Regions from separate parts of the Janthinobacterium woesei genome, predicted to be linked through region 3. Evidence: predicted binding sites of a transcription regulator. Region 3 holds the regulator's gene; each other region holds the start of a gene.
The links. Region 3 encodes HrcA, which represses chaperone genes, less so after heat shock. Its sites were predicted from a motif close to TTAGCACTCNNNNNNNNNGAGTGCTAA; they were not measured.
Positions count from the first base shown of each region.

Region 1: the regulator HrcA is predicted to act here: its motif matches at 1,834-1,860, upstream of rpoH (RNA polymerase sigma factor RpoH).
Region 2: the regulator HrcA is predicted to act here: its motif matches at 1,579-1,605, upstream of groES (co-chaperone GroES).

Region 1 is NZ_JBNYXW010000018.1:133,083-136,358, reverse strand. Features, by position in the region: gene ACQ4W6_RS20795 (cell division ATP-binding protein FtsE) at 1-624, shown strand, start outside; gene ftsX (permease-like cell division protein FtsX) at 621-1,541, shown strand; gene rpoH (RNA polymerase sigma factor RpoH) at 2,038-2,931, shown strand; gene ACQ4W6_RS20780 (hypothetical protein) at 3,038-3,276, opposite strand, start outside.
Region 2 is NZ_JBNYXW010000011.1:179,636-182,911, forward strand. Features, by position in the region: gene groL (chaperonin GroEL) at 1-996, opposite strand, end outside; gene groES (co-chaperone GroES) at 1,048-1,338, opposite strand; gene ACQ4W6_RS14800 (hypothetical protein) at 1,864-2,610, shown strand; gene ACQ4W6_RS14805 (DUF904 domain-containing protein) at 2,763-3,065, shown strand; gene ACQ4W6_RS14810 (cell division protein ZapA) at 3,065-3,276, shown strand, end outside.
Region 3 is NZ_JBNYXW010000007.1:118,691-121,966, reverse strand. Features, by position in the region: gene ACQ4W6_RS09535 (outer membrane protein assembly factor BamE) at 1-698, opposite strand, end outside; gene fur (ferric iron uptake transcriptional regulator) at 822-1,253, shown strand; gene hrcA (heat-inducible transcriptional repressor HrcA) at 1,353-2,369, opposite strand; gene ACQ4W6_RS09520 (HAD family hydrolase) at 2,480-3,205, opposite strand.

The DNA.
Region 1 (3,276 bases), on a different contig from region 3:
AAGTCCACCCTGCTGAAGATGATTGCCGCCATGGAACGCCCTTCTTCGGGCAAGCTGATCGTCAATGGCCAGGACATGGCCAAGATCAAGCCGGCCGGCGTGCCCTTTCTGCGCCGCAACATGGGCCTGATCTTCCAGCAGCAAAAACTGCTCAACGACCGCTCCATCCTGGCCAATGTCATGCTGCCGCTGCTGGTGGTGGGCGCCCACAAGGTGGCCGCCGAGCAACGCGCACGCGCCGCGCTCGATAAAGTCGGCCTGCTCGACCGCGCCATGGCGCGTCCGCTGTCGCTGTCGGGCGGGGAGCAGCAGCGCGTCTCCATCGCGCGCGCCATCGTCAACCGGCCGCAAATCATCCTGGCCGACGAACCGACGGCCAACCTGGACCGCGCCAGCGCCAACAAGGTGCTCGACGCCCTGAAAGCGTTTCACTCCGTGGGCGTGACTTGCCTCATTTCCAGCCATGACGAACAAATGCTCGACGCCGCCGCCCGCGTGATCCACCTGGAAAACGGCCAGCTGGTGGCCATCGACAAGGCCACGCAGGCACCCGTCTTCGCCGCGCCCGACCCGGACTTTTCGCCGACGCCGGGCCAGGATGATGCAGAAGGGGAACGCACATGAGAGGCTGGTTCCGCCAACACCGCTTCGCGCTGGGTTCGGCGCTGATTCATCTGCGCAAGTCGCCGGGCGGCTTCTTGCTGAACGTGTTCGTCGTCGCCATCGCCCTGTCGCTGCCGTTTGCCGGCTTGACCATGCTCGACAATGTGCGCCCCATGTCCGAGCAGATGTCGGTCGATCCGGAAATCAGCATTTTCCTGAAAATCGATACGCCGCGCGAGCAAGCCGTGGCCCTGGCCGGCGAGATGCGCAAGATCGTGCGCGACCAGAAGGCCAAGATCGTCTTCATCCCGCGCGAACAGGCGCTCGATACGCTGAAAAACAAGAGCGGCCTGGCCGACGTGCTGAGCACCCTGGGTGACAATCCCTTGCCCGACAGCTATGTGCTGAAACTGGATGCTTTCCATAGCGCCAGCGAAGCGCAAGATGTCGATGCAGTGGCCGAACAGTTGCGCCACCTGCCCGGCGTGGAATCGGCGCAAGTCGATTCGGCCTGGGTCAAGCGCCTGGCGGCCTTGCTGGGCGTGCTGCGCCTGGTGCTGTTACTGCTGGCCATTACCTTGGGCGTGGCCGTGATTGCCGTGGTCTTCAATACCATCCGTTTGCAAGTGATGCAGCAGCGCGATGAAATCAGCATCTCGAAATTGATCGGTGCGACGGACACCTTCATCCACCGCCCCTTCTATTACACGGGCGCCCTGCTGGGCCTGTGCGCGGGTGCGCTGGCGCTCGGTGGCGTGGCGCTGGCCTTGCAACCGCTGAACACGGCAATTGCCGAGTTTGCCCGCCTGTACGCGTCCGAATTCCAGCTAGTGCCGCTGGCCCCGCTGCCGATGGCCGGCTTGCTGGCCCTCAGCGCCGGCCTGGGCCTGATCGGCGCCTTCCTCTGCGTGCAGCGCCACCTGGCGCGCCTGAACTGAACTTTCCCATGGCGGCGCCGCTGGTGCCGCCGTGCGTCATCTCTTCCCTTGTTGCTTACTATTCGCCCATGCTGTGGTTATCTTGATATTTAGCAAGTATTCTTAAGGCTCGCTTCAGCTTGCCCCCGTAGACTATGCCTGTTGTCGTAGAGAAGGCACGTGCAGCCCTTTCGCGCAGAGCCAGACAGGCGCACACTATAACGGCCATGCGCCCTGGCGGCGCGTTCTAGATAAAGCATCAAGTATTACATTGCCATAGTATTTAGGCTATCAGAGCGATTAAATGTGCCGATTGGCACTCTAAAGCAGAGAGTGCTAATATAGGGACATCCCAAGCAGAAACACCATGAGTACCCGATGTAGATGGTGCCGCGAGCTGCAAAGTGCAAGACCGAATACGCAAGACAATCTACGCAAGTACAAGCATAAAACTGGGCCATGTCGTGTGACGTGGCCCACTGGAACACAGCAAGACTATGAGGGAGAAAACATGACTATGATGTCCGCACCGTCCGCATTGGTTCCGACCAAAAATAACGCGCTGGGCCTCGGCTTCACTGGCAATCTGGGCAATATCGACGCCTACATCTCAGCCGTGAACCGCCTGCCCATGTTGACCCACGCCGAAGAAATTTCGCTGGCGACACGCCTGCGCGAAAAGAATGACCTGGCCGCCGCGCAAGAGCTGGTGCTGTCGCACCTGCGCCTGGTGGTCTCGATTGCCCGCGGCTATCTGGGCTATGGCTTGCCGCACGCCGACTTGATTCAAGAAGGCAATATCGGCTTGATGAAAGCTGTGAAACGTTTCGATCCGGACCAGGGCGTGCGCCTGGTGTCGTACGCCATGCACTGGGTGAAAGCCGAGATGCATGAGTACATCCTGAAAAACTGGCGCCTGGTCAAAGTGGCGACGACGAAGGCGCAGCGCAAGCTGTTCTTCAACCTGCGCAGCCACAAGACGGGCCTGGACGCGATGACGCCGAAGCAAATCGATGCGCTGGCCAAGCTGCTCGATGTGAAGCGCGAAGAAGTGATCGAGATGGAAACGCGCCTGAGCGGCCGCGACATCGCCCTGGAATCGCCGACCGACGATGAAGACGACAGGTTTTCGCCGATCGCCTACCTGTCGTCGGAGCAAAGCGAACCGACCAAGGTGCTCGAAGCGCAACAGGTAACGCGTTTGCAATCGGTGGGCCTGGAAACCGCCCTGGGCAAGCTGGACGCCCGTTCGCGCCGCATCATCGAAGCACGCTGGCTGGCCAACGACGACGGTTCCGGCGCCACCCTGCACGCACTGGCAGAAGAGTTTGGCGTCTCGGCCGAACGCATCCGCCAGGTCGAAGTGGCGGCGTTGAAAAAAATGAAGGGCGCCCTGGCGGCCTTCGTGTAAGAAAAAAGTGAAGCCGTAGTAAAAAGGCGCCGCAAGGCGCCTTTTAGTTTTGTACTTTGATGATTGTGAACTTTAACAATGTTGAACAGATAAACATTGTCGGACGTTAAGCTGCAGCCAGACCCTTGGTGATCAGCTCAGCGACCAATTCATTCAGATCCGCATCGCGTTCCTTGGCCAGACTCTGCAATTGCAAGACCAGATCGCTGTTCAGCTTGACGGCGAATGGCACCAGGCCCAGCGCCTGATCGCGCTTGCGCTGCTCGCGGCGGTCGACGACCACCGCTTCCTTACCGAATGCACCGGCGCCGGGAACATTCATCTTTCCCATCAGTTTCTTGGCAT
Region 2 (3,276 bases), on a different contig from region 3:
GACGATGGTGTTTTCTTTGCCGATTTCGATGCGCTTGGCTTGGCCCAGCTCTTCGAGCGTGACTTTTTCCAGCGTCAGGCCGACTTCTTCAGCGATGACCTGGCCGCCCGTCAAGACAGCGATGTCTTCCAGCATGGCTTTGCGGCGGTCGCCGAAGCCAGGAGCTTTCACTGCGCAGGTTTTCAGGATGCCGCGGATGTTGTTCACAACCAGGGTAGCCAGCGCTTCGCCTTCGATGTCTTCTGCGATGATCAGCAGTGGACGGCCAGCTTTTGCAACTTGTTCCAGTACCGGCAGCAGGTCACGGATGTTCGAGATTTTTTTGTCGCACAGCAGGACGAATGGGTTGTCCAGTACGGCAACTTGCTTCTCTGGGTTGTTGATGAAGTATGGCGACAGGTAGCCGCGGTCGAACTGCATACCTTCAACGATGTCCAGCTCGTCGTTCAGCGATTTGCCGTCTTCAACGGTGATCACGCCTTCTTTGCCGACTTTTTCCATCGCTTCAGCGATACGCTCGCCGATCGAGTAGTCCGAGTTCGCCGAGATCGCGCCAACTTGGGCGATTTCTTTGGTCGTGGTGCAAGGACGGGCGATTTTCGCCAGTTCTTCGACGGTCGCTGCAACAGCTTTGTCGATACCGCGCTTCAGGTCCATCGGGTTCATGCCGGCGGCAACGAACTTCATGCCTTCGCGCACGATGGCTTGTGCCAGCACGGTGGCGGTGGTGGTGCCGTCGCCGGCGTTGTCGCTGGTGCGGGAAGCAACTTCCTTGACCATTTGCGCGCCCATGTTCATGAGCTTGTCTTTGAGTTCAATTTCTTTCGCAACCGACACACCATCCTTGGTGACGGTTGGGGCGCCGAACGAGCGCTCCAAGACCACGTTGCGGCCTTTTGGGCCCAGGGTCACTTTAACTGCGTTGGCGAGGATGTTGACGCCTTCGACCATTTTGGCGCGCGCTGCGTCGCCGAATACTACTTCTTTAGCTGCCATGTTCAATTCTCCAGAAATTTCGAGATGTATTTATCTAAAACGTGGAAACACTTACTTGACGACGATCGCCATGATGTCTTCTTCGCGCATGACCATCAGCTCTTCGCCGTCAACTTTGACGGTTTGGCCGGCGTACTTGCCGAACAGGACGCGGTCGCCCACTTTGACATCCAGAGGACGGACTTTGCCGTCGTCGAGAATCTTGCCATTGCCTACGGCAAGGACTTCGCCTTGATCCGGTTTTTCAGCAGCTGCATCAGGAATGATGAGGCCGGACGCAGTTTTGGTTTCCTGGTCGAGGCGTTTGACGATGACGCGATCGTTCAATGGGCGCAGATTCATACAAAACTCCTTAAAGTTCAATGGATAAGTGTTGCTTAATGAATACATGTCCGGCACAGCGCCAGACCGGCTTTCACTGGCCGCCGTTGAAAGCAGCCCGCAACGGTCAAGCAAACCCCCTGTCATCGTGTGCCTGCTGGCTGTGGCAATCGTGCATCGCGGTGTCGCCCACCGCGTAGCATCGCCTGCTGTTGCCTGACAAGCACCATCATTTCCTGAGGATTGCTACGAAAGAGTTTGTTAGCACTCTCTACTAACGAGTGCTAATTATAGGGACGGTAGGGGGCATATTCAAGAGCTTATTCGCGGGAAAGATAAGCTTAGATGATCTGCGCAGCCTGCATTTGCACAGGGGTTGCGCTGGGACAAGCCCTGTCCCCGGGCGTCAGCAGCAAACCTGACTCTAGCATGCATGCCGTCACGGGGCTGTTCCTGTACGTGTAGGAAACAGAGTTTGACTATGAAATTTGATAAGATGATTGCAATTGCATATCAAACATCGCCCTAGCCGCTAGAAAGAACACTATGTCATTGACCATTTCCCGTCCCGCGCTGCACCTGTTCGCCGCCAGCGTCATCGGTCTCGGCTGCCTGGGCACTGCCGCCGCGCAAACATCGACCATTCTTGACGAGATCACCGTGTCGACCCTGACGCCGCTGGAAAAGGAAATGCTGCTGAATGACTTGTTCAACGATTTGAACAAGGACGACGACGACCAGCAAGCGCATGTGTGGGATAACGGCAGCGACAATGGCGTGCTGGTCAAGGTAACGTACAACTTCAGCAACTCCGGCATGACCGAACAAAGCTTCAAGGCGCACATCTGCCGCGACCTGAAATTCGTCGTTACGGCGGCCGGCAAGTCGCAAGACCTGAGCCGCCGTACTTGTTCGCAGAACAGCGGCCGCTGGGATGTCCAGGGCAAGGACCCGGCACCCGTCGTGTATCGACCGTTCCTGTCGGACATTACTGTCGCCAAACTGAATGCCAAGGAGACGCAATCGCTGCTGAAAGCGGCCGAGAACACCTTGCGCGACAATGAAGAAAACGTGGCCAGCGCCTGGAGCAACAAGGGCCTGGGCAATCCCGTGCCCCTGAAAGCGACGCTGGCGCCATCGGAAACGGGCACCAAGCCCGGCGGCTACAATGTCTGCCGCGACTTGACGATGGTGCTGGAGGGCAAGGGCGGCACGCAGACCCTGAAGCGCCGTTCATGCGAAGGGCGCACCTTGACCTTCGACATTGTTCCAGGTCATGAAAACGGCGAATAACATGGCGCATCAGAAGTAAGCGGTGGCTTACCGACAGCGAAAGCGTGGCGGCGGCCATCGTGCCAGCGCCAGCGTTTGAAAGTTGTCTTTTCGTACAACTGCGCTGCATTGATGTAAATATGTGTGACAGCGGCGTGATTCGATTGACGCCCATGGAGCGTCCGCCCTATAGTGGCGGGATGATTTCCGAATTCAACGAATTATCCGAAAAAATAGGCCTGCTGGCCGAAATGACCCATGCGCTGCGTCGTGAAAACGCGCAACTGCGCAAGGACAATGCCGCCCTGTCCGCCGAAAACGCCATGTATGTACAACGCATGCGCGAGGCGCAGGAGCGCGTGGAAGCCTTGCTGGAAAAAATACCGGAACTGGTGCAGGCTGGCCTGGAGCAAGCTGTCTCGGAAGCGGCCTCTGTCACCGATGATCAACTTGCCGAGAACGAGAAGGAAGCGTAATGCCGCGTGTCGATGTCAATATCATGGGCCAGGCCTACAGCATGGTGTGCCGCGACGGCGAAGATCGCGCGCTGCGCGAGGCGGCGATCTACCTGGACAGCAAGATGAAAGCCATCCGCGACGCGGGCAAGGTCAAGGGCAATGACCGCATCGCCGTGCTGGCCGCCTTGGGCGTGGCCGCCGAATTTCTTTCCGTCAAGTCGCCGCAAGG
Region 3 (3,276 bases):
TTGGTGGGAGCAGGGACGGTTTCCGTGGCCGGTGCCGGTGCCACTACGGGCTTGCTCACAGGAATGGCGGGGGCGGGGGCGGCATCGGCCGGGACCGGCACGGCGCTAGGCACCACGGGCGACGGTACGGCTGCGGCAGGCACATCGGCCTTGGCAACTTTGGCGAACGGCGACGGGCCGGCGATGCGGTCGATGTATTCTTTCTCTGTCGGCAAATTGCCGCCTTCGAAGCGCTCGACCTTGCCATCCTTGCCAAAATACACGACTACGCGGCTGCTGGTGGTTTCGCCACTGCCCCGCGCCAGGCGAAATGGATAATCCCAACGGTCGGCATGGAAAATATCGGTCAGCAAGGATGTGCCGAGGATGAAGCGGACCTGGTCGCGCGTCATGCCGACTTTCAACTGGGCCAGCATCTCTTCGGAGATAAAGTTGCCTTGTTGAATGTCAGGACGGTAGGGCGAAAAAAACCACATGAATTTTTGCAGGGGCGTGATGGTGGTCGTCTGCGCGCCTTGCTCGGGGACGAGCTCCTTGCCTTCTTTTTGAGCAACGGCCGGCTTCTCGCCGAGGATGCCGCGGCTGGCACAGCCAGATACTGCCAGCGCCAGCGCGACACAGGCCATGCCTGCCACGACTGGTGCTCGAAATGAAAGACGCTGCCAGAGAGCTGGCAATACAGCCGGTGTTACGCGCATAAATGACCTCAATTTGATGAACAAAACGCCAGGAGTGACCGGCCAGCCAAAAAATGCTTATTTTGGCACTCCCCGCTAAAACGCTATATGATAAAGCACCTGATCCACATACGAGTAACAAACATGAGTAACAATCCTAGTGATCTCAAGGCAAGCGGCCTGAAAGCGACCTTGCCACGCCTGAAGATACTCGATATCTTCCAGAGTAGCCCGGTACGCCACCTGACAGCAGAAGACGTCTACAAGATCCTCCTGGCCGAGAATATGGATGTCGGCTTGGCAACTGTCTACCGTGTCCTGACGCAATTCGAACAAGCCGGCTTGCTCAACCGCAACCATTTTGAAACTGGCAAGGCAATTTTCGAACTCAACGAAGGCTCCCACCACGACCACCTGGTGTGCCTCGACTGTGGCCGGGTCGAAGAATTCTTCGACGAAGACATCGAAATCCGCCAGCAAAAAGTGGCCGAAGAGCGCGGCTTCAAAATTGCCGAACACGCCCTGGCCATCTATGGCAACTGCATCAAGACTGCCTGCCCGCACAAATCAGCCTGAAGCCTGCCAGCCGCGCCGGTCACCGGGGCGGCCGGAGCGGGCCAGTAACAACTCACAACACCTGACAAAACCGTAGCGAGCAGGTTTTTCCAGGTGTTATCAATGATGGCTGAGCGCGCTTGATAGCAGCTTGGCCGTGATATCGACAATCGGAATGACCCGCTCGTACGCCATGCGGGTCGGGCCGATCACTCCCAACGTTCCCACGATCTTGCCGTTGACTTCATACGGCGCCGTCACCACGCTCATTTCATCCATCGGCACCAGGTTCGATTCGCCGCCGATGAAAATCTGCACGCCCGTCGCCTTGCTCGACACGTCGAGCAGCTGCATCAGGCCCGTCTTTTGCTCGAACATGTCGAACATCTGGCGCAGCGAATGCATATTCGATGACAGGTCGCTCACGCTGAGCAAGTTGCGCTCGCCCGAAATCACCATATCGTCGCTATTGTCGGCCATCGCTTCGCTGCCCGCTTCCACCGCTGCCTGCATCAGGCTGCCCATATCGTCGCGCAACTGGCGCAGTTCGCCCTGCAGGCGCACGCGCACGGCATCGAACGACAGGCCGCCATAATTCTGGTTGATGTAGTTGGCCGATTGCACCAGTTGCGCCGGCGTATAGTCCGCCTCCGTCAGCAGCAGGCGGTTCTGCACGTCGCCGCCTGGGGCGACGATGACGAGCAGGATGCGTTTTTCCGACAGGCGCAGGAATTCAATTTGCTGGAACACCGATTCGCGGCGCGGGCTGAGCACGACGCCGGCAAATTGCGACAGCGACGAGAGCATCTGCGCCGCGTTGGCGATGGTGCGCTGCGGCTGCGGCGTCTGCAGGCGCATGCGCGACTCCACCAGGTGCTCGTCCAGATGCTTGACGGTGAGCAAGGTGTCGACAAAGATACGGTAGCCACGCGGCGTGGGGACACGTCCGGCCGAGGTATGCGGGCTGGACACATAACCGAGCTCTTCCAGGTCGGCCATGATGTTGCGGATCGTCGCTGGCGACAGGTCGAGGCCGGAAATCTTCGACAAGGCGCGCGAACCGACCGGCAGGCCGTCGGCGATATATCGCTCGACCAAGGCTTTCAGCAGTGTTTGGGCACGTGTATCGAGTTGCATGATGTTGTAGTTAAACCAATATTCTGTTGCGCAAGCGGCAGCGAAGGCGGCCCAAGGTGCGTCAACAGCTCCTAAGCTCCCATTATGCACGTTCGTCCACCTGGCGGCGATCAATCTTCCAGTTGCCTCTGCAGCCACAGCAGCAATTCATCAAAGTTGGTGCAGATAGCATCGGGCTGCACACCGGCCGCCAGGTGCGCATCGCTGCCCTTGCGGTTCATCCACACGGCACGCATGCCCGCCCCCTGCGCTCCCGTCACGTCGAAATACAGGTCGTCGCCCACATACACGGCTTCATGCGGCGCCACGCCCAGCGCGGCGCAACCGGCCAGGAAGATGCTGGCATCGGGCTTGGCGACGCCGAAATCGCTGGCGGCGATGGATGCCTTGAAATGCTGTGCCAGGCCGATCGTTTCAAGATCCGCATTACCGTTCGAGATGGAACCGACCAGCATACGCTGCTGCATCCAGGCCAAGCCGGGCAGCACATCGTCAAACGGCTGGACGCGGTTGCGCGCGGCCAAAAATTGCAGGATGGCGCCGTCGACCAGGGCCGGGTCTTCGCCGGCAGCCTCGAAGGCCGACAGCAGGCCCACGCGGCGCAATTCAATCAGGTTGCCATGAAAATGCGGTTGCGCATTGAGCATGGCCAAACGCTGCTGGCGCAGCAGCTCGATGGAAAACTGCTGCGCCACCTTGGGCGCATGCGTGGCCAGCCAGTCATGCAGCAGGGTTTCGGCAGCGGCGATCACGGGCGCGATGGGCCACAAGGTATCGTCGAGGTCGAACAGGATGGCCTTCGGTGGCACGGCAGTGTTGACAGGGGCTAAGAACATGGAACTCACGCAAATGGATGCCGCGCCATGGTGCGCAGCGGGCGTCTATTGTCGCACTGATCGCCGCCGTC